DNA from 2 places in the Stappia sp. genome. Region 2 is predicted to be linked to the other one. Evidence: riboswitches for the same ligand, from Rfam matches in the RefSeq annotation. Region 2 holds a riboswitch; the other holds the start of a gene.

Region 1 (14,316 bases), 990 kb from region 2:
TGGTCATCGCCACCGTGTCGCGCGTGCGCGCCTCGTCGGCGCTGGCCATCGCGTGAAACAGCTTCGGCTGGAAGATGCTGTAGATGGAACGCATGCCGAGCCCGGCGAGCAGGCGGATGCGGAAGCACACATGCAGCAGCGCGACCTCCGCCGGGGCGAGGAAGAAGGCGGCCGCGATCAGGTGGAACTCGATCACATAGTCGGAAACGAGCGAGATCGAGAACCATGTCGGCGCCAGCTCGCGCCAGCGGGCGAGGTCGAGCTGCGGGCGCGGCAGGCCGCCCCCGGGGCCGAGTGCCGCGATGCCGCGCCACAGGAAGACGAGCTGCGCGAGCGCCGCCGCCCATACGACGATTGCGGCGAGCACGAGCAGGCTGGTGCCGGACGGCGCGACGCCCGCCAGGATCGCGCCGACGAGCAGCGCCAGCATGGTCACCGGGCGCATCAGGCTTTCGGGCAATTGCGCGGCGACCTGGCGTTGCAGCCCGCCGAGGATCGAGCCGTTGAGGGTCAGAAGCGCTGCACCCGGCGCGATCACCGCCACGGCGATGAGGCCGGAATGCCCGAGCGAGGGGATCAGCGGTTGGATCGCATCGCCGAAGACGACGACCGCCGCGGCGAGCGCGCTGCCGAGTATCAGCAGCAGGACAAAGCCGGTGAGCGCCAGTCCGAGGATCTTGCCCGGCTGATTGCGCGCCTGATACTCGGCGGTGAGCATCTGCGCGAAGGCGGGCAGCCCGAGCACCAGAAAGAGCGCCACAAGGGCGGCCGACGACAGACTCACGGCATAGAGCGCCAGCGCTTCCGTTCCCACATGGCGGGTGATCAGGAGCGCGGTGAGAAAGCCGCAGGCCGCGCCGAAGAGGCGCGCGCCGGTCAGGGTCGAGATCTTGGCGAAGAGACGGAACATGGCGTCGGCCTCAGCCCGGCCGCGCCGGCCCGCGCAGCGTGTCGAGAAACACGCGCACCGCCCGCCGGGCATCGCGCGCCTTGAGCGCCAGCGGCGCGACCCGGCGGGTCACGGGACCGCCGGCGATCCAGTGCCAGGCGGCCTCCTCGCCGATGCGGCCCTGCTTGCCGACGAGGCCGCGCTTGAACTGGTGCAGGCTGCTGTCCTTCGAATTGGCACCGATCAGATCGTACCAGAGGAGGCGCGGTTCGCCGCACAGGTATTCGATGGCCTTCCACTGCATGAAGAAGCCGGCCTTGAGCGGCAGCGCGGCATCGCTCGACGCGCCATAGAGATAGGTGGCGCGGTCGCCGAGCCGGTCGATCACGGCGGCCGCCACCGGCGCGCCGTTCTTGCGCACGACCAGAATGCGCGGGCGCGGCAGGGGCGTGTCGGCGGCCATGCGGTGGCGGATCGCGGTGACCGGGTTGTAGTCCATCAGTCCCTTGCGGGCGACCATCTCCCGGTACAGCGCATAGAAGGTGTCGAAGCCCTCGACCGTATCCTCGAAACCTGCCGTCAGGCCGGCCTGTTCGGACTTCTTGATGTGCGCGCGGGTTTTCTGGTTGAAGCTCGTGCGCACCTCGTCCGCCGGGATCGACACATCGACGAAATAGCGCTCCGGCGACACCGGCCGGTCGACGACGCGAAACCCGAGACGGGCGAAGACGCTGTTGTAATCGAAGGCGTCGGTCGGTTCGGCCCGCGGCAGCATCAGCAGCAGCCCGCCGCGCGTGAGCGCGAGCTCCTCGGCGAGCGCGCGATAAAGCTCCGGCACAACGCCGAAGTCCGGCGCGCGGCCCGCAAGCCGCCACATCGGGCCGCCCTGCACCTGATGCACCACGAGGCCCGGCACCGGAGAGGGCATGCGCCGGGCCAGCGCGGCGCCGATCAGATCGTCGCCGCGATAGACCGCCAGCCGGCGGAAGGCGTCGCGCGGGAACCGGCCGTCGTAAAAGGACTGGAGCTGTTCCTGCACGACATCGTCGAAGCGCGCGGCGAGCGCGTCCCATTGATCGGCGGGAACGTCCAGCACCGAGGTCGCGGCCTTGCAGGACCTGACGACAGCCGACGGGCGCAGGCCCGCGTCGGTGCGGGACAGCGTCAGCGACGGCGAGGGGGCGGGCATGTGCATCGGGGTCAGGCTTTCCGGGTCAGATGCGCGGTGGAGGCGCGCGCGGGGGCCGGGTGCGCGGCGGTCTTGCGGCGGCGGGTGAGTTTGCCGATCAGGGGCAGTTCGTCGCAGATCTGCAGCAGGCCCGGGACCGGATCGCGCCAGGTGAAGCCCACATCGACATCCGCGCGCAGCGCGGTGGCGAAGGCCGACGTCACCGCCCGCAGATACGCGCCAAGCGCAAGGCCGCCGAGATTATAGGCGCCCTTGTGGACCTGCAGGTCGCGCGCCAGCCAGGAATAGGCGACGCCGGCGCGCCCCTCGACCAGGGGCGCGGGCGCCGGGGAGGGCGGCGCGGTGGCGAGATCGAACAGGAAGCCGGTGAGATCCAGCCCGCAGTATTCCGGGACCGCATGATTGCCGGCGATGCGGGCGTTGATCTCCAGGAAGGAGCGCGTGCCGGTGTCGGGATCGACCAGAAACTGCGCGCAGCCGATGCCCGTGTAGTCGAGGGCGGCGATCAGTCGCTCGCAATCGCGCTTGAGCGCCGGGTCGAGCGGCAGCGTCACGCCGTCGAGCGCGAGGCCGGACCCGTCGGCGCGGTCGGTGCGGGTGATGAGCGCATGCAGAACCCGCTCGATGCGCCCGTTGCGGGCGGCGAAATAGACGTTGTGGCGCGGGCCCTCGGCCTTCTTCTGCAGCAGCAGGAGTTCGTGGCCCGCCGGCCAGAGCGAGAAATACGTGGCGAAGTCCTCCGCGTCCGTCACCGTGATCGCCTTGTTGTCGAACAGCAGCGTGTCGGCCGAGGCCGGGCGGATGACGAGCGGAAAGCCGATGGCGTGGGCGTGTCGGGTCAAGGCGTCGAAATCATGCACCTCCGCGAAAGGCGCGATCGGCACATCGCAGTTGCGCGCGAGCTCCATCATGAAGCGCTTGTCGAGGCAGCGGCGCACCAGATCCGGGTCGGGCGCGACGAGGCGCACATGCGCCGGCAGCCTCATGTCGTGTTCGGCGAAGAAACGCACCGCCGGTTCGGCGACCGGCAGGACCGCCGTGACGTCGCCGCGCGCGGCGAGGAAACCGGTCAGCGCGCGGGCGAAGTCCTCCGGCGCGCGCGACAGCGAGGGGTGATCCCAGGTCTCGTCGACCGCGCGGGACTTTTCCGCGTCGCCCTCGTAGCCCTCCAGCCCGCAGACGATGCGATGCCCGCGCGCCTTGAGCCGCCGGGCGATCACCTGCGTCGGGCGATAGTTGCCGAGCAGCAGCACCGCGCCCTTCGGGCTTTCGGTCCTTGTCGGATGTGTCATGACGCCTGTCCCTGCAACTGAACGACCGCGCCCGGCCGCCAAAGCGCGGCGGCGGGTCTCGAACTTGGCGTCGAGACTAGCCCGCCGGCCCTGCGGCCCGGTTAACCGAGGGCGGCGATACCCCCTGAGGTCACGGGCTTTTCCCGCGCGTGGTAAACGCGGTGTTGCCGGGCGGGGCAGGGGTGCGCCGCACGCGCAATTGCATGCGCACACCATCGTGCATTGCGTTATCGGGCCTCGTTCGGCGGATCGTCGAAGCCCCACTCGAGGAACTCCTCGAACGTGCGCGGGTGCACCCTGTCGGCGATGATTGTCAGGATCTCGCCGGTTGAGTGGGCAAACTCGCGCATGCGCCGCCAGGCCGCGTGATCCTTGGGGGACAGCAAGTCCGCGCCATGCTCTTTGACGTGCATCTTGAATCTTTCGAACTCGTCCTTCCAGTGCGCGGCATGCCGGAGCCGCCCCATCGGGCTCCATATATCCACGTCGCCAATCGTGAACACACGCACGCGGTCCAGGAAGGCGTCTTCCTCCTGTTGCGCGGTGCGCCAGATCTCAAACAGTTCGAACATACAATTCGACGACTTGAGATACCTGTAGCTCAGAAAGACGAACACGCGGTCGCCTGCACCGATCCGCCTCATGAATTTCGAGATGCTGTCGCCGAAGCCGAGATCGTCCTTGTCGCGGACGATGTGGATGCCGCGCCGCCCGTAGTCTGCGCAAAGGCGGTCGACGTCGGCCTCCCGTTTTCTTCCCTCAGGCGTCTTGTCGTCGGCCCAGGCATAGGACACGAAGTATTCGGGATCGGCCGGCTTGGCCTGGGAAAACGACAAGGCACGCTCCTCGGTCTGCTCTTCTTCGCGGACACCGCCCGCCCGGGGCAGAGCGTCATTGCCCTTGACGGTAAGCGACACGCCGAAACGGGCGGCCTGCCGTTTCACGATCCCGGTCATATGGTCCAGAAGCTTCGGACGGGCGGCGGAGGTTGGCTGCCGTGGCCGCGCGCGCAGCACGATGTTTCCGCTCCAGCTGTCGGGGTCCGGGCGTTGCTGCTCGATCAGGATTTCAGCGCCGGACCCGTCCTCGAAGACGGAAAGCCCGGTCGCCCAATAGTCGCCATCGACGCCGGCCTGTTGCCCGATCTCCGCGATGATGCCGCGGATGAGCGTTTCGGGAAGAACATCGCAGGCGAAGTCGGCCCGCCGATCGCGGTCGTCCTCGGTGTCCCACAGCCGCGTCACGTGCCCTGGACGCTCCGTGGGCAGGAGTTCCGGCGCGATATAGTCGATCATGTCGGGATCGCTGGCATGGGCGTTGCGATGGGCAAAGCAGATGCCGCAGCTTTCCATCATCGAGAGGAACACGCGCTGCTCCTCAGGCTCATAGTCCTTGTCCCAGAGATAGACCCCCAGATCCGGCCGGGTGAAACGTCCGCCGGCGTTCTTGAGCGCGCGGTAGCACAGACCCCGGTGAAAGACGGCATAGATCGCTTCCAGCGCCCATTGCTGATCGAGAATGATCTTGTCGTGCAGGATCCCGTCCCCGTGGAACACCGTCCCGGCATTGTGCAGGAACCTCAGCAGCATCGCCGGATCGGAGATGTCGCCGGTTTTGTCGCAAAGCCGCAGATAGGTCGCGTAGCTCAGGGTCTGATGTTTGCGCTCCTTGGTGGGCCGCGCCACATCCTCCGCGCGCCAGGCTTCCAGTTGCGTTTTCACCGCCGCGCGACCGGGGCCGATCAGGGGTGGATTGAAGCTGGTGTAGGCCCGGTTCAGATCCTCTTTGAGCGCCGCGAAGCCATGCCCGTCGCGCGCACTTGTATGAAGGACGCGCTTGAAGCCGGAGAACCCCTTGAGCGCCTCCCGGGCCGGGTCCGGCAGGTCGCGTTCGTCCTCGATCGCGTCGCATTGCGTCTGCACGACCAGGACGGGGGCGTCGTCGCCGGCGAACTGGCGCACGTGATCGAGCCAATAGGCGAGCGGAAAGTTGCGAAACCGCAGGCCGTCATGCTCATGGGTGTCGCTGTCCTCCATTGCCGGGGTCCAGCAGATCACGAAGACGGCGCGGCTGCGCAGGAAGAGCGCATGCGTGCCGTGATAGATGTCCTGCCCGCCGAAATCCCAGACATGGAACCGCGCGGGATCGCCGGCTGGGCGCCCGGGAACGGCGAGATCGGCGACAAGAATGCCATGCGTGGAGTCGGCGTTTTCCTCGAAACCTTCGCCGCGCAGACGCCGCACGAGTTGGGTTTTTCCCACCCGCCCGTTGCCGAGGATCATGAGCTTGGCATCGCTCATCTCTACCGGCGCGTCGCCCAGATCGGCGAGATGCGCGCGCAGGGACTGGAGGCAGTTATCTATAGGGGAAGAAGACAGGACCTCGGGCGGAAGTCCCGGGATCCTTGTTCTGTGGAAACGGAGGTTTTGAAGTGTGTCCTTCATCCAGAACTCGGGCGGTGGCGGCGTTTCGATCTTCAGGCCGGAACAGTGAAGGATTTGCAGCGCCGTGAGGCCGGCGATCGGGGTGAGGTCGCTGACCTTTGTGTCGGAGCAGCCGATTTGCTCTAGGCGCTTTAACCTCGAGAGCGGGGTCAAATCTGCTACTTTTGTGTTGCTGAACGCTAGAATTCTTAGTGTGAGGATTCTCTCGAGCGGCGCGAGATCGTCCACTCTTGTATCAAAGCAGCCAAGATGTTGCAGTTGGGGCAAATCCTTGAGTGGCACGAGGTCGACAATTCTGGTGGAGGCGCACTCCAATGATCGCAGTCCTATCAGATCTTGTAGTGGTATGAGGCTGGAAACATTGGTTCCAGTGAAATTGAGGTGTTGTAATCTGGAGAGGGGTTGGATCGGTGTGAGGTCGGTCACCAAAGTGAATTTGCAGGAAAGAAATGTTAATCTTGTTAGTTTTTTAACCGGAGATAGATCTTTGATCTGAGTACTGGAGCACCCGAGGCTCTGCAACTTCGTTAGGGCTGCGATCGGCGTTAGGTCTTTTACCTGCGTCCCAGAGCACTCGAGGCTCTGCAAATTCGTTAGGGTTGCGATCGGCGATAGGTCTTTTACCTGCGTCCCAGAGCACTCGAGGCTCTGCAACTTCGTTAGGGCTGCGATCGGCGTTAGGTCTTTTACCTGCGTCCCGGAGCACTGAAGGTTCTTTAACGCCGTTAGTGTCGCGATTGGCGAGAGGTCTGTGACCTGCGTAATGGAGCAGTTTATGCTCTGCAGCGCCGTTAGCTCTTGGAGCGCGGACAGATCAGCGACTTCAGTTCTGGAGAACGCGAGGCATTGCAATTCTGCCAATCCTTGAAGTGGGGTCAGATCGTCTATTTCACTTCCAGAAAAGTCGAGAGCCCGCAGCTGCATCATCCCTCGTGTTGGCGATAGGTCGCGAACTCTTGTGTGGTGTAGCGTTAGGTTCTCCAGATATACAAGTTCTTTGAGCGGCTCTATGTCGATCACCGCCGTTTCTGAAAAGTCGAGTATTTGCAGGTTTCTTAGGCTATCGATAGAAGTTAGATCTGTGATCGATGTATGCGAGAAAGTGAGGCCCAGCAATTGAGGGAGATCTGTGACCGGCTTGAGATTGCGGATCTTAGTGTGATCACACACGAGGTAAACGAGGTTCGCGGATTTTCGAAGTGGCGAGAGGTTGTCCACAAGTGTGAAGGCGCAGTTTAGACCCCGCATGTGATCAAGGTCGTGAAGCGGGGACAGGTCTGAAATTGGCAACCAACTCAGGTCAAGCACTTCCAGACGCGATAGCGCGGATGAAAATTCGCTTGGTAACGTCTGAAACACGTTCGCTGTTTGTTTGTCGTCTTCAGTGACTCTGAACCACGGCATTTTCCGGGCGTTTGCCGACAGGCCGAGAAAGAGCCGTTTCAGCCATGTCAACTCCAGAACCTCCGGCGGAAACGCCTGCAAGGCCAGACCGCCGAGGTCGAGCTCCTCGTTTCGGGCTGCCTTGCACGCCGCGATCCGGCGCCGGGCTTCTTCCTCTCCGGCGGCCATCCGATCCTTGTCAGACAATGCCCATATCCTTCAATCGACGACTCGAATGCCGCGATCACAGCATACGGCCGACGACAGGCGCAACGGACACGGGTAAGAGGCAGGAAAGGCGGGATAACGCATAAGGCCGCAGCATCGTCAATGCGCGGCGTGGTCAAGATCTGTCAATGTCGGGAGGACAATCAAACAGGAGCGTGGTGGCTCCCCGGGCCGGACTCGAACCAGCGACCCAGCGGTTAACAGCCGCTTGCTCTACCAACTGAGCTACCGGGGATCACGCTTGGCGATGCAGTGCATCGCGTCGGTGGCGAGCTTCTAGCAAATCCCGTCCCGATTTGCCAAGCCTTTTGTCGGAAAACTTTTCCACAGCGCGGGCGTTGGCCATCGCGGCAGCGCCATGGGGTGGCGGCGCGGTTGTCGGTGCGCGGGCTTGCAGGTTTGCAGTGGGCGGCGCGGCGCGTGGCGTGCGTGCCCGCTCTTGTTGAAGCCCGTCCGGCGCGGTAAGGATAGGCATGTCCGGTCTTCCCGCAGCGGACGAAGTCCGCGGGAGGAGAAATTCGGAATGCGGTGGGGGAGGACCCAATCAGGGCTCCCGAATCCGCAGCTGCCCCCGCAACTGTGAGCGGCGAGCCTTCCTGCATGACCACTGGGCGACAAGCCCGGGAAGGGCAGGGCCGGGCGACGACCCGTAAGCCAGGAGACGAGCCGGCCGAAACCGCGTCACGCGCCGTCGGGTGGACGGCAGGAGGGCTCCATGATTCGTCTCGCAGTCGCCGGGCCTCCCCCCGGCGCAGGTGATTTCCCGTTCCCGCACCCGCCGGGCCGTGTCCCGGCCGCGTCGCGCGCCGCGCCATGACGGAGGCCGCCCCGGCCGTGCGCAGCGTGCTGGTGACCGGCGGCGCGCGCTCCGGCAAGAGCCTTTTCGCCGAAGGGCTCATCCGTGCCAGCGGCCGCGAGCCCGTCTATGTCGCGACCTGCGGCGCCTTCGATGCCGAGATGGAGGCGCGCATCGCCCGCCATCGCGATCAGCGCGGCCCCGGGTGGACGACAATCGAGGAACAGCGCGCCGTCGCCGAGGTGATCGCCCGCGAGGCCGCGCCCGATCGCGCCGTGCTGGTCGACTGCCTGACGCTGTGGCTGTCCAATTGTCTCTTCGCCGAAGCCGATATCCCCGCCGAGGTGGCCGCGCTCGCCGAGTCCGTGCGCGGCGCGGCCGGGCCTGTGGTGCTCGTCACCAATGAGGTCGGCTCCGGCATCGTGCCCGAAAACGCGCTCGCCCGGCGCTTCCGCGACGAACAGGGCCGCCTCAACCGCATGATGGCCCAGGCCTGCGAGGCGGCGGTGCTCGTCGCCGCCGGCCTGCCGCTCGTCCTCAAACCGAACGCCAGCCAACCGGAGATCCGCCTATGACCGCATCCGCAAAGGCGCCGAAGCCGAAAATCCCCGCCACCATCGTCACCGGCTTTCTGGGGGCGGGCAAGACGACACTGCTCGCCAACCTCCTGCGCGAGGCCAGGGGGCAGCGCATCGCGCTCATCGTAAACGAGTTCGGCGACATGGGCTTCGACGGCGCGCTGGTCGACGGCTGCGCCGATCCCGATTGCGCGGCCGACGATGTGGTGGAACTCACCAACGGCTGCATCTGCTGCACGGTGGCCGACGATTTCCTGCCGACCATGGAAATGCTGATCGACCGGGACGAGGCGCCCGATCACATCGTCATCGAGACGTCGGGGCTGGCGCTGCCGCAGCCGCTGGTGCGGGCCTTTTCCTGGCCGAGCGTCAAGACGCGCGTCACCGTCGACGCGGTGGTGACGGTGGTCGACACGGCCGCCGTGGCCGAAGGCCGGGTCGCCAGCGACGAGGCGGCGGTCGCGGCCCAAAGGGCGGCCGACGACGCGCTCGACCACGACAGCCCGGTCGAGGAACTCTTCGAGGACCAGCTGCGCTGCGCCGATCTCGTGGTGCTCAACAAGGCGGATCTGGTCGACGCCGCCGCGCTGGAGGCGGTGCGGGCGAAGGTCGCCGCGCGTCTGCGCCCGGCGGTGGAGATCGTCGCGGCGGAAAAGGGCGTCCTCTCGGCCGACGTGCTGCTCGGGCGCGGCAGCGCCTCGGAAGACGACATGACGGGCCGCGAAAGCCATCACGAGAGCGGTCACCACCCCCACCACCACGACGATCACGACGACCACGATCATCACCATCATCACGACCACGATCACGACGACTTCGAAAGCCATGTGATCGCGGTGCCTGCCGTGGCGTCGCTCAAGGATCTGGAGGCGCGCGTCGCCGCCGCGATGGCGCTTCCCGGCGTCTTGCGGATCAAGGGTGCCGTCGCGGTTTCTGGCAAGGCGGCACCCGCCATGGTGCAGGCGGTCGGCCCGCGGGTGGAGGCATGGTTCGCCCGCGACGCGCGCGCGCCCGGCCATCTCGTGGCGATCGGGGTCGCCGGCTTCGATGTCGCGCGTGTGCGTGGACTGCTCGCCGAGGCGGACGCCGCCTGAGGCCGGCATCGGACGGGGCGCGCGCATGCATATTCTCGCCGGCCGCAGCGGGGCGATCGATCAGGGCGACGAGGCGGTCGACCTGGAGCAGTCGCCCGCCGATCTTCTCGTCCTGTCGGCCGCCGACACGGAGCTGTCGGCGCTGGCGGCCGCCGCCGAGCGGCTCGGGGAGCGGGCGCCGGGGTTGCGGCTTGCCAGTTTCCTGGCGCTGTCGCATCCCTATTCGGTGGACCTTTATGCCGAGACGACGGCACAGGGCGCGCGGCTGATCGTGCTGCGGCTGCTCGGCGGCGCGGAATACTGGCCCTACGGGCTGGAGCGGCTGACGGAACTGGCGCGCGGCCATGGCATTGCGCTCGCCGTGATGCCCGGTGACGACCGCTGGGACGCCGATCTCGCGGCCCGCTCCACGCTGGAGGCGGGCGCGGTCGAGCGGCTGTGGCGCTATCTGGTCGAGGGCGGGCCGGAGAACGCCGACAACATGCTGCGCTATGCGGCGCATCTTCTTGAAGGTGCGGCGGAGCCCGATCCGCCGCGTCCGCTGTCGCGCGCGGGTCTTTATCTGCCGGGGGTGTCGGCGCCCGGGCTTTCCGATCTCACGGCCACCTGGGACGATGCAGAGGCCCCTGTCGCGGCGCTCGTGTTCTATCGGGCGCTGCTGCAGGGCGGGCAGACCGCCCCCGTCGACGCGCTGGTGGCGGCGTTCCGGGAGCGCGGCCTCAACCCGCTGCCGGTCTTCGTCGCCTCGCTGAAGGAGGCGGAATCGGCCGGCGTTCTGGCGGCGCTGTTCGAGGCCGCGCCGCCGGACGTGGTGGTTAATGCCACTGCCTTCGCCGTGTCGAAGGCGGGGCGCGCGCATGAGCCGACCCCACTTGATGCGCCAGGCGCGCCCGTGCTTCAGGCGATCTTCGCCTCGTCCTCTCAGGACGGGTGGAACGACGCCGATCAGGGCCTGTCGATCCGCGATCTCGCCATGCATGTGGTGCTGCCCGAGGTCGACGGACGCATCACCACGCGGGCCGTCTCCTTCAAGGAGCAGGGAGAACGCGACACCTTGACCCAGTCGCGGCCCGTGCGCTTCGTGCCGAAGGCGGACCGCATCGGCTTTGTTGCCGATCTCGCCGCGCGCTGGGCGCGGCTGCGCCAAATGCCGGCAGCGGAGAAGAAAATCGCGCTGGTGCTCGCCAATTATCCCAACAAGGACGGACGGCTGGCGAATGGCGTCGGCCTCGACACGCCGGCCTCCTGCGTCAACGTGCTGGCCGCCCTCGCCCGCGAGGGTTACCGCGTCGAGGGGCGGCCGGCCGACAGCGCGGCGCTGATGGAGGTCATCAGTTCCGGGCCGACCAACGCACTCGCCGACCGCACGGTGCGCACCGGCGGCGCGACGCTCGATCTCGACATCTATCGCGACCACTTCGCGCGGCTGCCCGCGCGCGTTCGCGATGCGGTCACCGACCGCTGGGGCGCGCCGGAGCGCGACCCGCATGTGGCGGAGGGCGCCTTTCGGCTCGCGGTCACGACCTTCGGGCAGGTGGTCGTCGGCATCCAGCCGGCGCGCGGCTACAACATCGATCCGAAGGAGACCTATCACGACCCGGATCTGGTGCCGCCGCATCACTATTTCGCCTTCTACATCTGGCTGCGCGCGGTTTTCGGGATCGATGCGGTGGTGCATCTGGGCAAGCACGGCAATCTGGAATGGCTGCCGGGCAAGGCGCTGGCGCTGAGCGCGGCCTGCTACCCCGAGGCCGTGCTCGGCCCCGTGCCGAACGTCTATCCCTTCATCGTCAACGATCCGGGCGAGGGCGCGCAGGCCAAGCGCCGTACCTCGGCCGTCATCGTCGATCACCTGACGCCGCCGCTGACGCGCGCCGAAAGCCACGGCGTCGCCGCCGAACTCGAGGTGCTGCTCGACGAGTATTATCTGGCCCAAGGCGTCGATCCGCGCCGGCTCAAGGCGCTGACCCGCGATATTCTCGATGCCGCGACGCGCGCCGGGCTCGATGCGGACATCGGCCTCACCGACGCGATGGACGAGGAGACCCGTCTCGCCCGGCTCGACGCGCATCTGTGCGACCTGAAGGAATTGCAGATCCGCGACGGGCTGCATGTGCTGGGCGAAGCGCCGCGGGGGCGGCTGCTGACCGATCTGCTGGCCGCGCTGGTGCGCGTGCCGCGCGGCGCGGGCGCGGGCAATGCGGGACTGACGCGGGCGCTGGCGCAGGATCTGGGTCTCGCGCCCGCGTCGTCCCGGCCAAGCGAAGCGCGCGCCGGGATCACGAGCCAGACAGACTTCGACCCGCTCGACTGCGCCTTCGAGGCCGAGTGGAGAGGCCCGCGCCCGGCGGCGCTCACGGCTGTGTCCGATGCGCCCTGGCGCAGCGTCGGCGACACGGTCGAGCGGCTGGAACTGCTGGCCGCGCGTCTGGTCGAGGCGGGGACGGCGCCGGAAGGCTTCGCGGCGACCGCCGCCGTGCTGGAGGAAATCCGCACGCGCATCGCCCCGGCGGTTGCGGCCTCCGGCGACAATGAGATCGCGGCCGTGGTCGACGCGCTCGCCGGACGTTTCGTGCCGCCGGGGCCGTCCGGCGCGCCGACGCGCGGACGGCCCGACGTGCTGCCGACGGGGCGAAATTTCTATTCCGTCGATGTGCGCGCGGTGCCGACCGAAACCGCCTGGCGGATCGGCGCGGCGAGCGCCGAGCGGCTGGTCGAGCGGCATTTCCAGGACGAGGGCGACTACCCGCGCGCCGTGGTGCTGTCCTGCTGGGGCACGGCCAACATGCGCACCGGGGGTGACGACGTCGCCCAGGCGCTGGCGCTGATCGGCGCGCGGCCGAAGTGGGAACCGGGGTCGGGCCGGGTGACCGGCTTCGACATCCTGTCGCTGTCCGAGCTCGGCCGCCCGCGCGTCGACGTCACGCTGCGGGTGTCGGGCTTCTTCCGCGATGCCTTCCCGCACCAGATGGATCTGTTCCAGTCGGCGGTCGCCGCCATCGCCGCGCTGAACGAGCCTGCCGACGCCAATCCCCTGGCCGAGGCGATCAAGCGCGAGACCCGCCGGCGCACGGCCGAGGGCGAGAGCGCGGAGGCGGCGGCCCGCGCCGCCACCTTCCGCGTGTTCGGCTCGAAGCCCGGGGCCTATGGCGCGGGCTTGCAGGCCCTGATCGACGAGGGCGGGTGGGAGGCGCGTGCCGATTTCGCCGACGCGTTCCTCGCCTGGGGCGGTTATGCCTATGGTGGCGGTGTGCAGGGCGAGGGCGCGCGGGATGCGCTGGAAGACCGCTTGTCCGGGGTCGACGCGGTGCTGCACAATCAGGACAACCGCGAGCACGACCTGCTCGATTCCGACGATTACTACCAGTTCGAGGGTGGATTGGCGGCAACGGTCGAGACGCTGAAGGGCGAAGCGCCGAAGGTCTATCACAACGACCATTCGCGCCCCGAGCGCCCGGTGATCCGCACGTTGGGCGAGGAGATCGGCCGGGTGGTGCGGGGTCGCGCGGCGAACCCCAAGTGGATCGCCGGCGTGATGCGCCATGGCTACAAGGGCGCCTTCGAGATCGCCGCGACGGTCGATTATCTCTTCGCCTTCGCCGCCACCACCAACGCGGTGGGCGACCATCATTTCGACCAGCTCTATGACGCCTATCTGGACGATCCGCGCGTGCGGGACTTTCTCGCCGAGGCCAATCCGAAGGCGCTTGAGGAAATCGCGGCGCGCTTCCGCGAGGCGGTGGAGCGCGGCCTTTGGACGCCGCGGCGCAATTCGACGCGCGCGGCGCTGACAATCGAACAGGGGGAGACGATCGGGTGAGCGACAGGAAAGCCGAGATGAGTGACGCGGAGCTCAACGCGCGCCACGCGGAAAAGATGCGCAAGAAGAAGGCCGCGCGCGACAAGATCATGGCCACCAAGACCATCGAGAAGGGCCTGGTGATCGTCCACACCGGCAAGGGCAAGGGCAAGTCGACGGCGGGCTTCGGCATGGTGTTCCGCTCGCTCGGCCATGGCCACAAGGTCGCCGTGGTGCAATTCGTCAAGGGGCGCATCGAGACCGGCGAGCGCATGGCGCTGGAGCGCTTTTCCGATCTGGTGACGATCAAGCGCATGGGCGAGGGCTTCACCTGGGAAACCCAGGACCGCCAGCGCGACATCGACGCGGCGCGTCAGGCCTGGGAAGCGGCCAAGGAGATGATCCGCTCCGGCGACTATCGCCTCGTGCTGTGCGATGAACTCAACATCGTCCTGCGCTACGATTACCTGCCGATCGAGGAGGTGGTGGCCTTCCTGCGCGACGAGAAGCCCGAGGACGTGCATGTCGTCGTCACGGGCCGCAACGCCAAGGACGAGCTTCTGGAGATCGCCGACCTCGTCACCGAGATGACGCAGGTGAAACATCCCTTCCGCTCCGGCGTGA
Region 2 (14,316 bases):
ACCAGCGCCGCCGCCCCGTCGGAAATCAGCGAGCAGTCGGTACGCCTCAGCGGTCCCGCCACGATGGGATTCTTTTCAGAGACCGTGCTGCAGAAGTCGAAATCGAAGGGCTTCTGCATGTGCGCATAGGGATTGCGCAGACCGTTCGCATGGTTCTTCGCGGCAATGCGCGCCAGAGCGTCGGAGCGATCGCCGTATTTCTGGAAATACGCCTGCGCGATGTTGGCGAACACCCCGGCGAACCCGCCGTCCACATCCGCCTCTTCCTTGCGATAGGAGGCGCCGAGAAGAATGTCGCCGACCTCCGCCGTCGGCGTCGCGGTCATCTTCTCCGCGCCGATCACCAGCACATTGCGCGCCCGCCCGCTCTCGATGGCCTGCAGCCCCGTTCGGATCGCGGAAGAGCCTGTCGCACAGGCGTTTTCCGTCCGCACGGCCGGCACGTGACGCAGCTCCGGCACGGCGAGGCTGACCATGGAGGCGGAGAAGTCCTGACGGCTGAAACCGTTGTTGAACACCCCGAGAACGACCGCATCGATGTCCTGCGGCGAAAGCCCGGCATGTTCGATCGCCTTGCCCGCGACCTCTTCGACCAGGGCCTCAATATCCGGCGCGGATGACTTTCCAAACCGGGTATGAGACCATCCCACGATACATGCGGACATGACACCTTCCCTACGTGATCCCTCAACTCACGCAGAAAAAGATACTTGCTGAGATCGGCATAGTTGTGCCTATTTTAGGCTGCACCCGCTAGATCCGTGCATGGCTCCGGCTCAAAAATCAAAATTCGGAGGGTTTTCATGTTCACCATTGATGAAACTGACCGTCGCATTCTGCGCGCGATGCAACTGGACGGCACCCTGACCGTTTCCGACATCGCCGAGCGGGTCGGCCTGTCGCAGTCGCCCTGTTCGCGCCGCATCAGCCGGATGACAGAAGAAGGCATCATTCTGGGAAAAACGGTGCGGCTCGACCGCAAGAAGCTCGGCTTCGACGCCGTCGTGCTGGCCCGCATCAAGCTGACCGAGCACGGCCGGCAGTCGCTGAGCGTCTTTCAGGACGCCGCGCTGACGATTCCCGAAGTTCAGGTGGTGCAGCTCATGCTCGGCGAATTCGACTTCAACCTGCGCGTGGTGGTGCGCGACATGGATCACTTCCAGACCCTGCTGCGCGACAAGCTGGTGATGCTGCCCGGCGTGCGCGAGATCCAGAGCACGGTGCTGCTGGAGGAGATGAAATACACCACCGCGCTGCCGCTCTAGATCGCAGGCGAAGGTCCGCGCCCGCCCCGGCGGCGCGCGGACCCCGGGACGCTCAGCCGGCAGCGAGGACGCCGCCTGCGCGGTCGGCCGGCGGGATGGCGAGCACGTCGCGGTCGGCGTGACGCAGCACCTCTTCCACCACGCTGCCGAGCCACGCCTTGGCCAGCCCTTTGCGGCGGGTGGCCACGACGATGCATTCGGCGCGCTGCTCGTCCGCCGCCGCCAGGATCGTCTCGGCCGCGCTCGCCCGCTGCGGGCGCACCAGCCGCCGGGTCCAGGCCCCTTCAAGCCCGTCGGCGAAGGCGGCCAGCGCCGCATCCGCCTCGGCTTGAGCCGCCGCGACCTCACCCCGGCGTCCGCGGTCGTCCAGCGCATGGCCCATCGCCAGGCGGGTTTCCTCGGCGTTGAAGACATGCAGCAGCGAGCGCGCCGCGCGCGGCGCGAGATCGAGATCCGCGAAGCGGCGCACCATGTGCCCGGTCCCCTCGCCGAGGTCGACCGCCAAGAGGACGTGGTGGTAAGGGCCCACCGGCGGCGCATTGGCCATCAGCACGGGGCAGGCGACGGAGCGGATCGTGCGCTCCGCCGTGGTGCCGACGAACACGTCCCGCAGCGCCTGCCGGCGGTGCGGCCCGACCACCAGCAGATCGGCCGCCGTGTCCTGCGCCGCGCGCACGATGCCGGCGAAGGGGTCGGCCAGGATGATCCGCGCGTCGCACGCGACGCCGTCGACGGAGCGCACCGTCGCGGCCTGCTCGCGCAGCAGTTCGCTCGCCAGTTCCCGCTCGCTGTCGACGATCCGGCGCGGCTGGTCGTCGTCGACCACATGCACCAGCGACAGCGCCGCCCCGGACTGGCGCGCCAGCAGCGTCGCGCGGCGCAAGGCCCGGTCCGAGCGTTCCGAAAAGTCCGTGGCCACCAGAATCGTCTTCATCGCCTGCTCCTGCACCCCGCCGTCAAGCCAAGCCAACCACGAAAGATCGACGCAGGATTTGACCTCGCTCAATCATCCGGCGCCAATCTCGGGTATTCTGCGCAAAACATCGTCAAAAAGGCATATCCGATGGCACGTGACCACTATCAGACCGTCAAGGAAGTCGCCGACCGGCTGAAGGTCGGCGAAGCCACCGTTCGCCACTGGATCCGGGAGGGCGACTTGCGGGCCATCGACATCGGCAAGGGCTGGCGCATCGCCGACACGGATCTCGATGCCTTCCTGCGCGCCCATGCCACGCGCGCCCGAGACGACACGACCGCCTCCCCGCCAGACACGGCCGGACCGGCGACCCACCGAACGTTGGAAGGCGCGCCTCCAGGGCCCTCCTCCCCGTCCGCCTCCTCCGCTCAAGATCGCGAGCCCTGATGGACATTCTGGTTCACTCTCCCTTCGCCGAGGTCGCCGCCCTTCTCGTGATGGCGGCCGGCATCGGCCTGTTCGGCATCCTGCTGCGCCAGCCGCTGATCGTCAGCTTCATCGCGGTCGGCCTGATCGCCGGTCCCTCCGCGCTCGATGTGGTGCGCTCGGACGCCCAGATCGACCTCTTGTCGAAGCTCGGCATCGCCGTTCTGTTGTTCCTGGTCGGCATCAAGCTGGATGTGAAGCTGATCCGCTCGCTCGGCAGCGTCGCCCTTCTCACCGGTCTCGGTCAGGTGCTCTTCACCTCGGTGTTCGGCTACATGATCGGTCTGGCCCTGGGGCTCGGGCACGTCACCAGCCTCTATGTCGCCGTGGCGCTGACCTTTTCCTCAACGATCATCATCGTGAAGCTCCTGTCCGACAAACGGGAGATCGACGCCCTGCACGGGCAGATCGCCCTCGGCTTCCTGATCGTTCAGGATCTCGTCGTCGTGATCGCCATGATCGTGCTGTCGGCCATTGGCATCGGCGCGGCGGCCGACGGGGGCCACGGCGGCGGGTCGGTGCTCAGGGTCCTGCTGTCGGGCGTGGCGATGGTCGCGCTGGTCGTGGTCTTCGTGCGCTATGTCGCCGATCCGCTGACCGAGCGGCTGGCGCGCGCGCCGGAACTGCTCGTCATCTTCGCCATCGCCCAGGCCGCGATGTTCGCCGCCATCGGCGACTTCGTCGGGCTCGGCAAGGAGGTCGGCGGGCTGCTGGCCGGCGTCTCGCTCGCCTCCACGCCCTATCGCGAGACCATCGCGGCGCGGCTCGCGCCCTTGCGGGACTTTCTGCTGCTGTTCTTCTTCATCGCGCTCGGCGCGACGCTCGACCTGTCGCTGCTCGGCACGCATGTGACCGGCGCCATCGTCTTCTCGCTCTTCGTGCTGATCGGCAACCCGCTGATCGTCCTCGCGATCATGGGGGCGATGGGCTACCGCAAGCGCACCGGCTTCCTCGCCGGGCTGACGGTGGCGCAGATCAGCGAGTTCTCGCTGATCTTCGTCGCCATGGGCGTGTCGCTCGGTCATGTGCGCGAGGATGCGCTCGGCCTCGTCACCATGGTCGGCCTGGTGACCATCGCCGCCTCCACCTACATGATCACCTATTCGCACCGGCTCTATGCGCTGTTCGAACCGCTGCTCGGCGTCTTCGAGCGCCGCGGCACCCCGCGCGAACCCTCCGACGCCGACGCCCTTCAGGCCAAAGGCTACACGGCCATCATCTTCGGCCTCGGCCGCTTCGGCACGGCGATCGGCCTGCGCCTCCAAAAGCGCGGCATTCCGGTGCTCGGCGTCGACTTCAATCCGCTCGCCATCCGTCGCTGGCGCGAGCTCGGCCTGGACACCGAATTCGGCGACGCGACCGATCCGGAGTTCGTGACCGACCTGCCGCTTCAGCGCACGGAGTGGATCGTGTCGACCGTTCCGATCCACCCGACCGGCCTCAGCCACGAGGACACGCGCACCACGCTGATCCAGCTGACCCGCGCGGCCGGCTTCCGGGGACGAATCGCGGTGACCTCGCACACGACGCGCGACACGGAAGATCTGTTCGGATCGGGTGCCGACATCGTGCTGGAGCCGTTCCAGGACGCGGCCGACCGGGCGGTCGAACTCCTGAGCGGCGCGCCGGAGGAAGAACGAACCGACATTCCGACCCTGCGCAGCGAGGAAAAGGAGCCGTCGTGACGGGACGCGACCCGCGCGTCTCCTTCTCCCGGAGGCCCCTCGGGAGGTTCGACACCGAATTGACTCGCCTTTAAGGTTTCGTTTATCTGAGGCTGCTGAAGGTTTCGCGTGACTGCGAATGAAAAGGGAACACGGTGAGGCGTACCCATCAGGGACCGAATCCGTGGCTGCCCCCGCAACTGTGAGCGGTGAGTGGACGTTCGAAGAACCACTGACGCGGCGAGGACGCCGTGTTGGGAAGGGGAACGCCCGCCAGGACCCGCAAGCCAGGAGACCTGCCCTCGGCCGTCACCCGATCTTCGACACGGGGTGTGTCGAAGCGCGGCCTTCCGTTGAGGTGACACCCGAACCGTAACCTGCGCCGAAGCGTGCGGGCGACATCTGTCGCACCCCGTTTCCCGCACAGGTTGTCATAAGGCGTCTGGCCGCGCGAAAAGCGTGTCAGCGAACGACAGGGGTGTATCCGAATGACTGCGACATCCACACGATGCGCATGGGGTTATGGAATTGCGAGCGTGCTCGCCGTCACGGGACTGACGGCAATGTCCGCGACCACGGTCATTGCCGAGGAGATCGATCTCGACGCGGTCGTCGTCTCCGCCGGGCGCACGCCGGTCGCCGCCGAGGCGGTGGGCCGCGCGCATACGGTGATCACGGGCACGGAGTTGGAAGAGACGCAGACGCGCTATGTCGCCGACGCCCTGCGCCGGGTGCCGGGGCTGGCGGTGTCGCGCACCGGTGCCGCGGGTGGCGTCACGCAGATCCGCGTGCGCGGCTCGGAAGCGAACCACGTGCTGGTTCTGATCGACGGCGTCGAGGTTTCGGCGAGTTCCAGCGGTGAATACGATCTCGGCGGGCTGCTTGCGGAAGACATCGACCGCATCGAGGTGCTGCGCGGACCGCAGAGCGCGCTTTACGGTTCCAACGCCATGGCCGGCGTCATCAGCATCACCACCAAGGGCGGTCTGCGCAACGACCTGCGGATCACGGGCCGCGCCGAAGGCGGCACCGACGGCACGCGGCTCGGCGCGGCCAGCGTGCGCGGCGGCGGCGAGACCTTCGACATCGCCGTGTCCGCCGCCTTCCGGGAAAACGACGGCTTCAACCTGTCCGATTTCGGCTCCGAGAAGGACGGCGGTCACAATGGCACGCTGAACGGCAAGCTGAACTGGGACATCACCGATGCGCTCACCTTCGACTGGAGCGCGCGCTACGTCGACCGCAAGACCGCGACGGACGACCAGGACTTCCGCCGGCCCGACCGACCGACCCAGGGTCTGGTGATCGACACCTTGAGCAATTCGGAAAACCGCGAGTTCTTCACCGGCGCCGGCCTGTCGTGGACCCTGTTCGACGACCGCCTCGTGCAGAAGGCGCGCGTCGAATACACCGACATCGAGCGGCGCGACTACAACGCGGTGAACGGATCGCCAAGCGGCAACGAGGACCAGCGCATCCACGCCAGCTACCAGGCGACCGGCACCTTCAGGACCGATTTTCTCGAAGCCGAGCACAGCCTGACCGCCGCGCTGGAATGGGAGCGGGAATCCTTCAAGTCCGCCTTTCCCGCGACCCCGGCGCAGGTGCCGACCCAAAGCCGCGATCTGGTGGGCTATGTCGCGGAGTATCGGGGCGCGTTCCTGGACCGGGTCTTCGTCAGCGCGGGTCTGCGCTACGACCAGAACGAGGCCTTCAAGGACAGCGTGACCTACAGCGCCAGCGCCGCCTACAAGGTGCATGAGACCGGCACGCGTTTTCATGCCTCGGTCGGCACCGGCGTCACCAACCCGACCTTCTACGAGCAGTTCGGCTTCAATCCCGGACGCTTCAACGGCAATCCGAACCTGAAGCCGGAAGAGAGCTTCGGCTGGGACATCGGCGTCGAGCAGCGCCTGTGGAACGACCGGCTCACGCTGGATGTGACCTACTTCCGCGAGCGTCTGGAAAACGAGATCACGACGACCTTCCCGCCGCCGACCTTCATCGGCACGCCGGTCAACCTGAACGGCACCTCGAAGCGGCAGGGCGTGGAAGTGGCCATGGGCCTGGAGGTTCTCGACAATCTCTTCGTCAAGGGCAGCTACACCTATCTTGACGCGACCGATCCGTCCGGCACGGAGGAAGTCCGCCGTCCGAAGCACTCCGGCGCCTTCGGCGTGATCTACGGCTTCAACGAGGGACGCGGCAACGTCTTCCTCGACGCGGTCTACAACGGGCGGATGTTCGACAACGAGTTCGTCAACGCCACCCCGCGCACCCGCGTCAAGCTGGACGACTATCTGCTCGTCAATGTCGGCGCCGACTACCGCGTCGCGGAGCATGTGACGCTCTTCGGACGCATCGAGAACCTTCTCGACACGAACTACGAGGAGATCTACGGCTACAACACGGCCGGCATCACCGCCTACGCCGGCGTGAAGGCCACGTTCTGACGACCGGGTCCGACCACGGGGCGGGCGCGATCCTGCATCGCGCCCGGCTTTCGCCCGAGACTGCTCCGCCTGAACGCGCGCCCGGCGCACAGGCGCGAAGCCCAAAGTGTGCGGCCGACGCGATGCCTCCGATGCCCACCATGACGCCCTCTTCGCTCTCGCCCCTGGCCGCCACCGGCGCGCCGGCCTCGCGCGCACGGGCACTGCTGCGCCGGAGCCTGCGATGGCGCCTGCAGTGCGCGGGGCTCGCGCTTGCGGGCCTCGTCTACCTCGCCGGCGCGGGGCCCACCCTTGCGGAACCCTCAGCGGAACCGCCCCGGCGCGTCGTCTCGATCAACCTGTGCACCGATCAGCTGGCCATGCTGATCGCGGCACCGGGACAACTGGTGTCGGTCTCGCGGTTCGCGCGCGATCCCGGCATGTCGCTGATGACCGCCGAGGCGGATCGGTTTCCCATCAACCACGGTCTGGCGGAGGAGGTCTTCCGGCTCGAGCCGGATCTGGTGCTCGCCGGCACCTTCACCAAGCGCGCAACCGTCAACCTGTTGCGGCGGCTCGACCGGCGGGTGGAGGAATTCGCGCCGGCCAACGATTTCGACGATATCCGCGCCGCCGTGCGGCGCATGGGCGCCCTGCTGGGTCAAGAGACCCGCGCGCAGGCGTTGATCGCCGGGCTCGACGCGGAACTGGCGGCGGCGCGCGAACACGCGGGGCGCCCGCGCCCGACGCCGGCGCCCGTGATCGGCTCCTTTGCCGCCAACAGCTTCACCACCGGCGACGGCACGCTGGAAAACGCCATCGTGACGCGGGCCGGCTACCGCCATCTCGGCGCGGATCTGGGGCTGGCCGGCACCACCCGGCTGCCGCTGGAGGCCCTCGTGCTCGCCGATCCGGATTACCTGCTGGTGTGGGAGCGGTATGCGTCCGACCCCTCGCGGGCGGCCGCCGTGGTGCGCCATCCCGCGCTCGAGGCCCGCTTCGGGGAGACGCGCCGCGTCGCGGCCGATACCCGCGCCTGGATCTGCGGCACGCCGCTCACCGCCTCGGCCATTACCCGGCTGCGCGCCGCGGTGGACGCGGTGACGCCGCGGCGCGAGGCCGCGCGATGACCGCCGGGCGCCGCTACGCGCTTCTGCTGATCGCGCTCGCCGCCCTGGTGCTGACGCTCTTCGCGCTCTCGCTGGGCATCGGACAGGTGTGGATCGATCCGACCCGCCTCATCGCCGCCCTGGGCGACACCGAGAGCGCGGAAGCGGTGGTGCTGGCCGAAATCCGCCTGCCGCGCGCGATCCTGGCGCTTTGCGTCGGCGCCATCCTCGGCCTGTCGGGCGCCGTGCTGCAGGGGTTCTTGCGCAATCCGCTGGCCGAGCCGGGGCTGATCGGCATTTCCGCGACCGCCTCGCTCGGCGCGGTGATCGCCATCTATGCGGGGCTCACCGCGATCCACCCCTATGCGCTGCCGCTGTCGGCGCTGATGGGCGCGCTGGTCGCCGTGGCGCTGCTGCAGGCGCTCACCGGGCGGACCACCGATATCCTGACGCTGATCCTCGCCGGCGTGGCCCTGTCCTCGCTTGCCGGGGCGCTGACATCGCTTGCCCTCAACCTGTCGCGCAATCCCTTCGCCGCGCTCGAAATCGTGTTCTGGATGCTCGGCTCGCTGACCGACCGCAGCATGGTGCATGTCGGCCTCGCCCTGCCCTTCATCGTCGTCGGCGGCGTGCTGCTCGCCCTGACCGCGCGCGCCCTCGACGCGCTCAGCCTCGGTGCCGATGTCGCCCGCAGTCTCGGCGTCAACCTGGGGCGCACGCGCACGCTCGTCGTGCTCGGCACGGCCATCGGCGTCGGCGGCGCGACCGCCGTCAGCGGCGCCATCGGCTTCGTCGGGCTGATCGTGCCGCATCTGCTGCGCCCGCTGGTCGGGCACAAGCCGGGACGGCTGCTGCCGGCAAGCGCGCTCGGCGGCGCGGTGTTCCTGCTCGCCGCCGACATTTCCGTGCGCCTGATCATGCCGGAACGCGATCTCAAGCTCGGCGTGGTCACGGCAATCATCGGTGCGCCCTTCTTCCTGTGGCTGCTCGTCAGCCTGCGGAGGCGTGCCTCATGATCGCCCTCGCCTGTCGCAACGTGACGGTCCGTCGCGGCGTCCGCCCGGTCGTCAACGCGATCTCCTTTTCCGCCGAAACGCCCGGCCTCGTCGGCATCGTCGGTCCGAACGGCGCCGGCAAGTCGACGCTGATGCGCGCCCTCGTCGGCCTTCAGGCGCATGACGGCGAGATTCTCTGGGGCGGCACCCCGGTCACCCGCATGGATGCCGGGGACCGGGCGCGGAAAATCGCCTTCCTGCCGCAGGACCGGGCGGTCCATTGGGCGCTGACCTGCCTCGATGTCGTGCTGCTTGGCCGCCTGCCGCATCGCTCCCCCTTCGCCGCGTCCTCGGCGCGCGATCTGCGCCATGCCCGCGAGTCCATGGCCCGCATGGACGTGCTGGCGTTCGCCGGCCGATCCTTCGACACGTTGTCGGGCGGCGAGCAGGCGCGCGTGCTGATCGCCCGGATGCTGGCGCAGGACCCGCGCGTCCTCGTCGCCGACGAGCCGGTCAACGGCCTCGACCCGGCGCACCAGATCGCCCTGATGGAGCATTTTCAGGCGCTTGCACGCGAGGGACGCGCGGTCTTCGTCTCGCTGCACGATTTGACGCTGGCCAGCCGCTGGTGCGACCGTCTGCTGGTGCTCGACGACGGCCGGCTCGCCGCCGACGGCGCACCGGGCGAGACGCTCGACGCCGATCTGCTCGCCCGCGTCTACGGCATCCGCGCCGAAACGCTCGTTCTGGACGGGCACCCCGCGATCGTTCCGGCCGCGCGGCTGCCGCGGGCGCCCGGCCGCCCGCCGGAGGGCGCGCGCCCAACAGGGAGATGACCGAATGACAGCCGCCACGCTCGTCGAGCTTCTCGGCCGCTATCTGGAAAACCGCGACGCGGGCTGGAGCATCGGCTCCTTCGGCGCGATCGGAGAGTTTCACCAGCGCGCGGACGACGAGGTCGTCGTGGACCGCCCCGACGCCCTGTGCCGCGCCACCGACAAGGGCGGGTTGCGGCTCGATCCGGCGCAGGTGGCGGATGCCTTCCCGCTTGCCTACGAGACGCTCAGCCCGCGCCCCGAACGCTGGGGACAGGGTCTGGCGCTGTGCCTGCCCGAAGCGGCGGCGCGCTGTCCGCGCCGCGACGTGCTGACGGAACTCGGTCCGGACACGGCCGCGATCCGGCCGCAGGACCGGGGCGGCAGTCTCTTCGACATGGGGCTCGACCAGCCGCAGATCGAATTCTGCATCCGCACCGACGACCCCGAGCTTCTTGCGATCCTGCGCGAAGCGGCGGGCCGGTCCCTGATGGACCCGTCGAACCCGGCCATGGCGGCCATTCTCGCCGCCCATCCCCACCGCGTGGTGCGCTCCGCGCTCGGGCGGGTGGAGGTCTATCAGAAGATCGGCGGACCCGACACCGGCGGCGTCTCGCCGGACGGGCCGCACACCCATGTGCTGCCCAAGCTGCTGCGCGCCGGGCGCACCCATTCGGCCAACATTCCCGTTCCCGCGGGCTTTCTGCCCTGTGCCAGTTTGCATCCGCCGAGCCCGGTGATGGGCCATCGCGGCGAGGACATTCCCTTCGACGTTGGCCGTTTCGAGGCCTTCGAGGCACTGCTGCGGCGGTTCGGCGACACCGACTATGTGGCGGCCAAGGACGCGCTCCTGCAGGCGCTGGACGAGGGCCGCGAGGAAATGGTCGACGATCCGGGCAGCCGGCTGACGCGCACGGGGCTGCGCAACGCGCTGCGCCAGCAGGTCCGCCAGGCGGAGCGCCTCGCCCGGCCCAACATGGCGTTTCGGCTCGCGCGACTGAGCGCGCGGCTCGACCGGGTGCTGGCCGCCGAGGAGACCGATCCCGACCGCCCCGGCCACGAGGCCGAGCGCGCCTGACGCTGCGGCCCGCCTCAGCGACTCAGCCGCCCGGGGGCGCGTGGATCTGCGCCGCCGCGCGAAAGGCGGCCGCGCGGCCGCCCATGCCCGATCCAGCTGGGTCCGATCCAGATGGGCTCGATCCAGATGGGCCCGATCCGCCCGCGCCCGTCCCTTTCGGCACCATTGGCGGACCCGCCATCGTCCGGGTCTCGCCCGACAGGAGCTCCAGATGGGCGGCGTTCAGCCGGAACACGCGTTCAAGCGTCCGCGCGCCGAGCACCGCGTGAGGATCGCCGACGCTGTCCACCGTGCCCCGGTCGAGCACGATCACCTCGTCGGCGAAGGCGCGCGCGAGCGGCAGGTCGTGCAGCACCGCGATCACACCGAGCCCCCGCCGGGCCGCGTCCCGCGCGATCTCCAGCACCTCCACCTGATGGCGCAGATCGAGGCTTGCGGTGGGCTCGTCGAGGAAGAGATAGCGCGGTTCGCCGTCGACCCTCGGCTCCCAGACCTGGCACAGCGCGCGGGCCAGATGCACGCGCTGCTTCTCGCCGCCCGAGAGCGTCTGATAGATCCGCTCGCAGTAGCCCGCCAGATCCACCATGGCGAGCGCCCGGGTGACGATCTCCGCCCCCCCGGCGACCCGCTCCCGACCGGTGGCGCGCCGCCCGGTGCCGGGCCCGCTCAGGCCCAGTTCGACGACCTCGCCGACCCGGAACGGGAAACTCAGTTGCGACGCCTGCGGCAGCACCGCCCGGCGGCGGGCGAGATCGGCGGCGGAGTAGCGCGCCAGATCGCGCCCGAACAGCTCCACGCGCCCGCGCGACGGCGCCCGTTCGCCGGTCAGGCAGCCGAGCAGCGTCGTCTTGCCGGCGCCGTTGGGGCCGACGATGACGGTCAGCCGGCCGGGTGGAAACACGAGATCGACGCCGTCCAGCAACGGACGTCCGGAAACGCTCACGCCGAGATCATGGGTGCGCAACATGGCAGGCCTCACAGGTCGATGATCGATCGCCGTCGCAGCAGGATCGACAGGAAGACGGGCGCGCCGATCACCGCCATCACGATGCCGATCGGCAGTTCGGCGGGCGCGACGACGGTGCGGGCGAAGGTATCCGCCGCCACCACGAGCATGGCGCCGAGCAGCGCGCATCCGGGCAGCAGCAGGCGATGATCCGGCCCGAAGGCGACGCGCAGCAGATGCGGGACGACGATGCCGACGAAGCCGATGACGCCGGCGGCGGCGACCGCCCCGCCGGTCGCGGCGGCGGTCGCGACAACCACCCGGCGCTTCAGCCGCTGCGGCTCGTGGCCGAGGTGGAAGGCTTCCGCCTCGCCGAGCAGCAGAGCGTTGAGCGCCTGCGCGATCAGCGGAATGGCCGCCAGCACCAGAGCGACGAAGGGAAGCAGCGCCACCACATGCGCCCAGGTGGCCCCGCCGAGACTGCCCATGCTCCAGAAGGTGAAATCGCGCAGCTCGCTGTCGTCGCTGAGAAAGATCAGATAACCGGTGAGCGCGCCGGTCAGCGCGGCGATGGCGATGCCGGCCAGCAGCATGGTCGCGACCGAGGTGCGCCCCCGGCGCGTCGCGATGGCATAGAGCACGAGCGTGGTCGCCAGCCCGCCCAGAAAGGCGGAGATAGGCAGCGCATAGACCGCGAGATGCCCCGCCACTTCCAGTCCGACCACGCCGCCGAGCACGATGGTCGCGACCGCCGCAAGGGCCGCCCCGGCGGACACGCCGACCAGCCCCGGATCGGCCAGCGGATTGCGGAACAGGCCCTGCATCATCGCGCCGGCAACGGCAAGGGCCGCGCCGACGAGACAGCCGAGGATCGTGCGCGGCAGGCGGATGTCCAGCAGGATCACCCGCTCGCGCGTCATGGCGGCGGCGTCGCCGGTCTCGCCGGCAAGGGCGGACGCGGCCACCTCCACCAGATCGCCGAGCGACACGGCGGCCGGCCCGACGGCGAGCGAGACGACCACGGTCGCCGCAAGGCCGACCGCGAGCACGGGCAGGGCAAGCCGCCGCGCCGCGGCACGCCCTTCGCTGCGTCGGCAGGCCGCCGTCTCGTCAGTCATCCCGCGCGTCCTCGCCGCCGCGCAGCCGCGCGGCCAGATCGCGCACCGCCTCGGCCGTGCGCGGACCGAAGCCGAGCAGATACAGCCCGTCCATCGCGATGATGCGGTCGTGCTGGCCGGCCCGCGTCAGCGCGACGCCGGGCATCCGGCGCACGGCCTCGGAAGGCTCGCTCCCGTGCCGGCGCATGGTGACGATGGCCGCCGGATCGGCGGCGATCAGCGCCTCGCGGGTGACCGGCTTGAACCCGGAAAACCCGGAAAACACATTGGTTCCGCCGGCCAGCGCGATCATGGCATCGGCGGAGGTCCCCGCTCCGGCCGCCATCGGGCGCCCCCCGGCCATCGACATGAGAAAGGCGACCGACGGCGCGCCGCCGCTTTCGCGCGCGGCCGCCTGGGCCTCCGCGCGCGCCGCATCGAGGTCGCGCGCAACGCGCTCGGCCAGCTCCGCAGCCGCGGCTTCCGCGCCGAGGGCATCGCCGACGGCGAGGATCTTCGCCCGCAAGCCCGGCCCGTCGTAGCCCTCCGGGATCTCCACGAAGGGCACGGATGCCTCGCGCAGCACGTCGATGACCTGCGGCGGGCCTGCCCCCTCGATGGCGATCACGAGGTCCGGCGCGCGCGACAGAACCCCTTCGGCGGAGAGCGCCCGCATGTAGCCGACATCGGGCAGATCCCCGGCGGCCTGCGGATAGCGGCTTGTCGTGTCGACCGCGACGAGCCGGTCCTGGGCGCCGAGCGCGAAGACGATCTCCGTGATCGATCCGCCGATGGAGACGATGCGGGACGCCCCCTCCCCGGCCTGCGCCGGCGGTCCGGCGAGAACCGCGAGAGCCGCCGCCAGGACGGCGAGCGAGAGGACGGCGCCCCTGCGCCGGCCCTCAACGGCGAGACGTCGGAAACCCCGTGAAACAAACATGGCGGACCTTTCAGTTCGAGTGTCCCGGCGATGCGAGTGCCCGGCCGATGCGAGGACCAGGGCAACGGGACGGCCGGATCGGTGAGCGATGGCCGGGCGCGCGCCGCCCGTTGCGGGTCGACGGACGGCCAGTTTCGAAGCGTTCTAAGTTGCGAGCTGCTCGCAACAACTTTCTTGACTCGATTACTCAAGTTTAATTAGGAACGCAAGCACGGCCTCGCGCCCCGTCCCGCTCACGGGCTTGGCGCGGCCCGCCCCATACCCCTGCCGGCATCTGGCCGGCACGACGCTCCTTCGACGGATCCGCGAGCAGCCTCCGCCGCATGTCGGCCCGACGGCACGCCAGCCAGTCTCCGTCTCTTCCAACCAGACGAGGCAAGAGATGCGACCTTTCGTGCGCCCTGCGGCGCTGCTGCTTGCAACCACGGCACTGGCCGGCCCGGGAGGTGCCGCTTTGGCGGCCTCCGACGCGCCGGTGCTGCTCGACACCGTCACCGTCAGCGCGGCGCGCACCGAGGAAGCCTCGGTCGACGCATTGTCGTCGCAAAGCGTGGTCTCGGCGGAGACGGTCCG

What was found. A riboswitch is a leader RNA that binds a small molecule or an ion and turns the genes downstream of it on or off. The one in region 2 is predicted to bind cobalamin.
Region 1: it holds a riboswitch for cobalamin, as region 2 does, so the genes downstream of both, cobU (bifunctional adenosylcobinamide kinase/adenosylcobinamide-phosphate guanylyltransferase) here and ABL312_RS09215 (TonB-dependent receptor domain-containing protein) in region 2, are expected to answer to the same signal.

The regions. Positions count from the first base shown of each region.
Region 1 is NZ_CP157793.1:1,103,097-1,117,412, forward strand. It holds gene ABL312_RS04855 (hypothetical protein) at 1-910, opposite strand, end outside; gene ABL312_RS04860 (GNAT family N-acetyltransferase) at 921-2,084, opposite strand; gene ABL312_RS04865 (hypothetical protein) at 2,090-3,370, opposite strand; gene ABL312_RS04870 (leucine-rich repeat domain-containing protein) at 3,598-7,404, opposite strand; tRNA gene ABL312_RS04875 (tRNA-Asn) at 7,585-7,660, opposite strand; cobalamin riboswitch at 7,887-8,111, shown strand; gene cobU (bifunctional adenosylcobinamide kinase/adenosylcobinamide-phosphate guanylyltransferase) at 8,239-8,796, shown strand; gene cobW (cobalamin biosynthesis protein CobW) at 8,793-9,893, shown strand; gene cobN (cobaltochelatase subunit CobN) at 9,919-13,713, shown strand; gene cobO (cob(I)yrinic acid a,c-diamide adenosyltransferase) at 13,731-14,316, shown strand, end outside.
Region 2 is NZ_CP157793.1:2,092,514-2,106,829, forward strand. It holds gene ABL312_RS09190 (acetyl-CoA acetyltransferase) at 1-665, opposite strand, end outside; gene ABL312_RS09195 (Lrp/AsnC family transcriptional regulator) at 804-1,265, shown strand; gene ABL312_RS09200 (universal stress protein) at 1,318-2,199, opposite strand; gene ABL312_RS09205 (helix-turn-helix domain-containing protein) at 2,329-2,628, shown strand; gene ABL312_RS09210 (cation:proton antiporter) at 2,628-4,352, shown strand; cobalamin riboswitch at 4,435-4,650, shown strand; gene ABL312_RS09215 (TonB-dependent receptor domain-containing protein) at 4,895-6,784, shown strand; gene ABL312_RS09220 (ABC transporter substrate-binding protein) at 6,916-7,893, shown strand; gene ABL312_RS09225 (iron ABC transporter permease) at 7,890-8,888, shown strand; gene ABL312_RS09230 (ABC transporter ATP-binding protein) at 8,885-9,703, shown strand; gene ABL312_RS09235 (DUF6925 family protein) at 9,708-10,760, shown strand; gene ABL312_RS09240 (heme ABC transporter ATP-binding protein) at 10,783-11,727, opposite strand; gene ABL312_RS09245 (iron chelate uptake ABC transporter family permease subunit) at 11,736-12,824, opposite strand; gene ABL312_RS09250 (ABC transporter substrate-binding protein) at 12,817-13,743, opposite strand; gene ABL312_RS09255 (TonB-dependent hemoglobin/transferrin/lactoferrin family receptor) at 14,126-14,316, shown strand, end outside.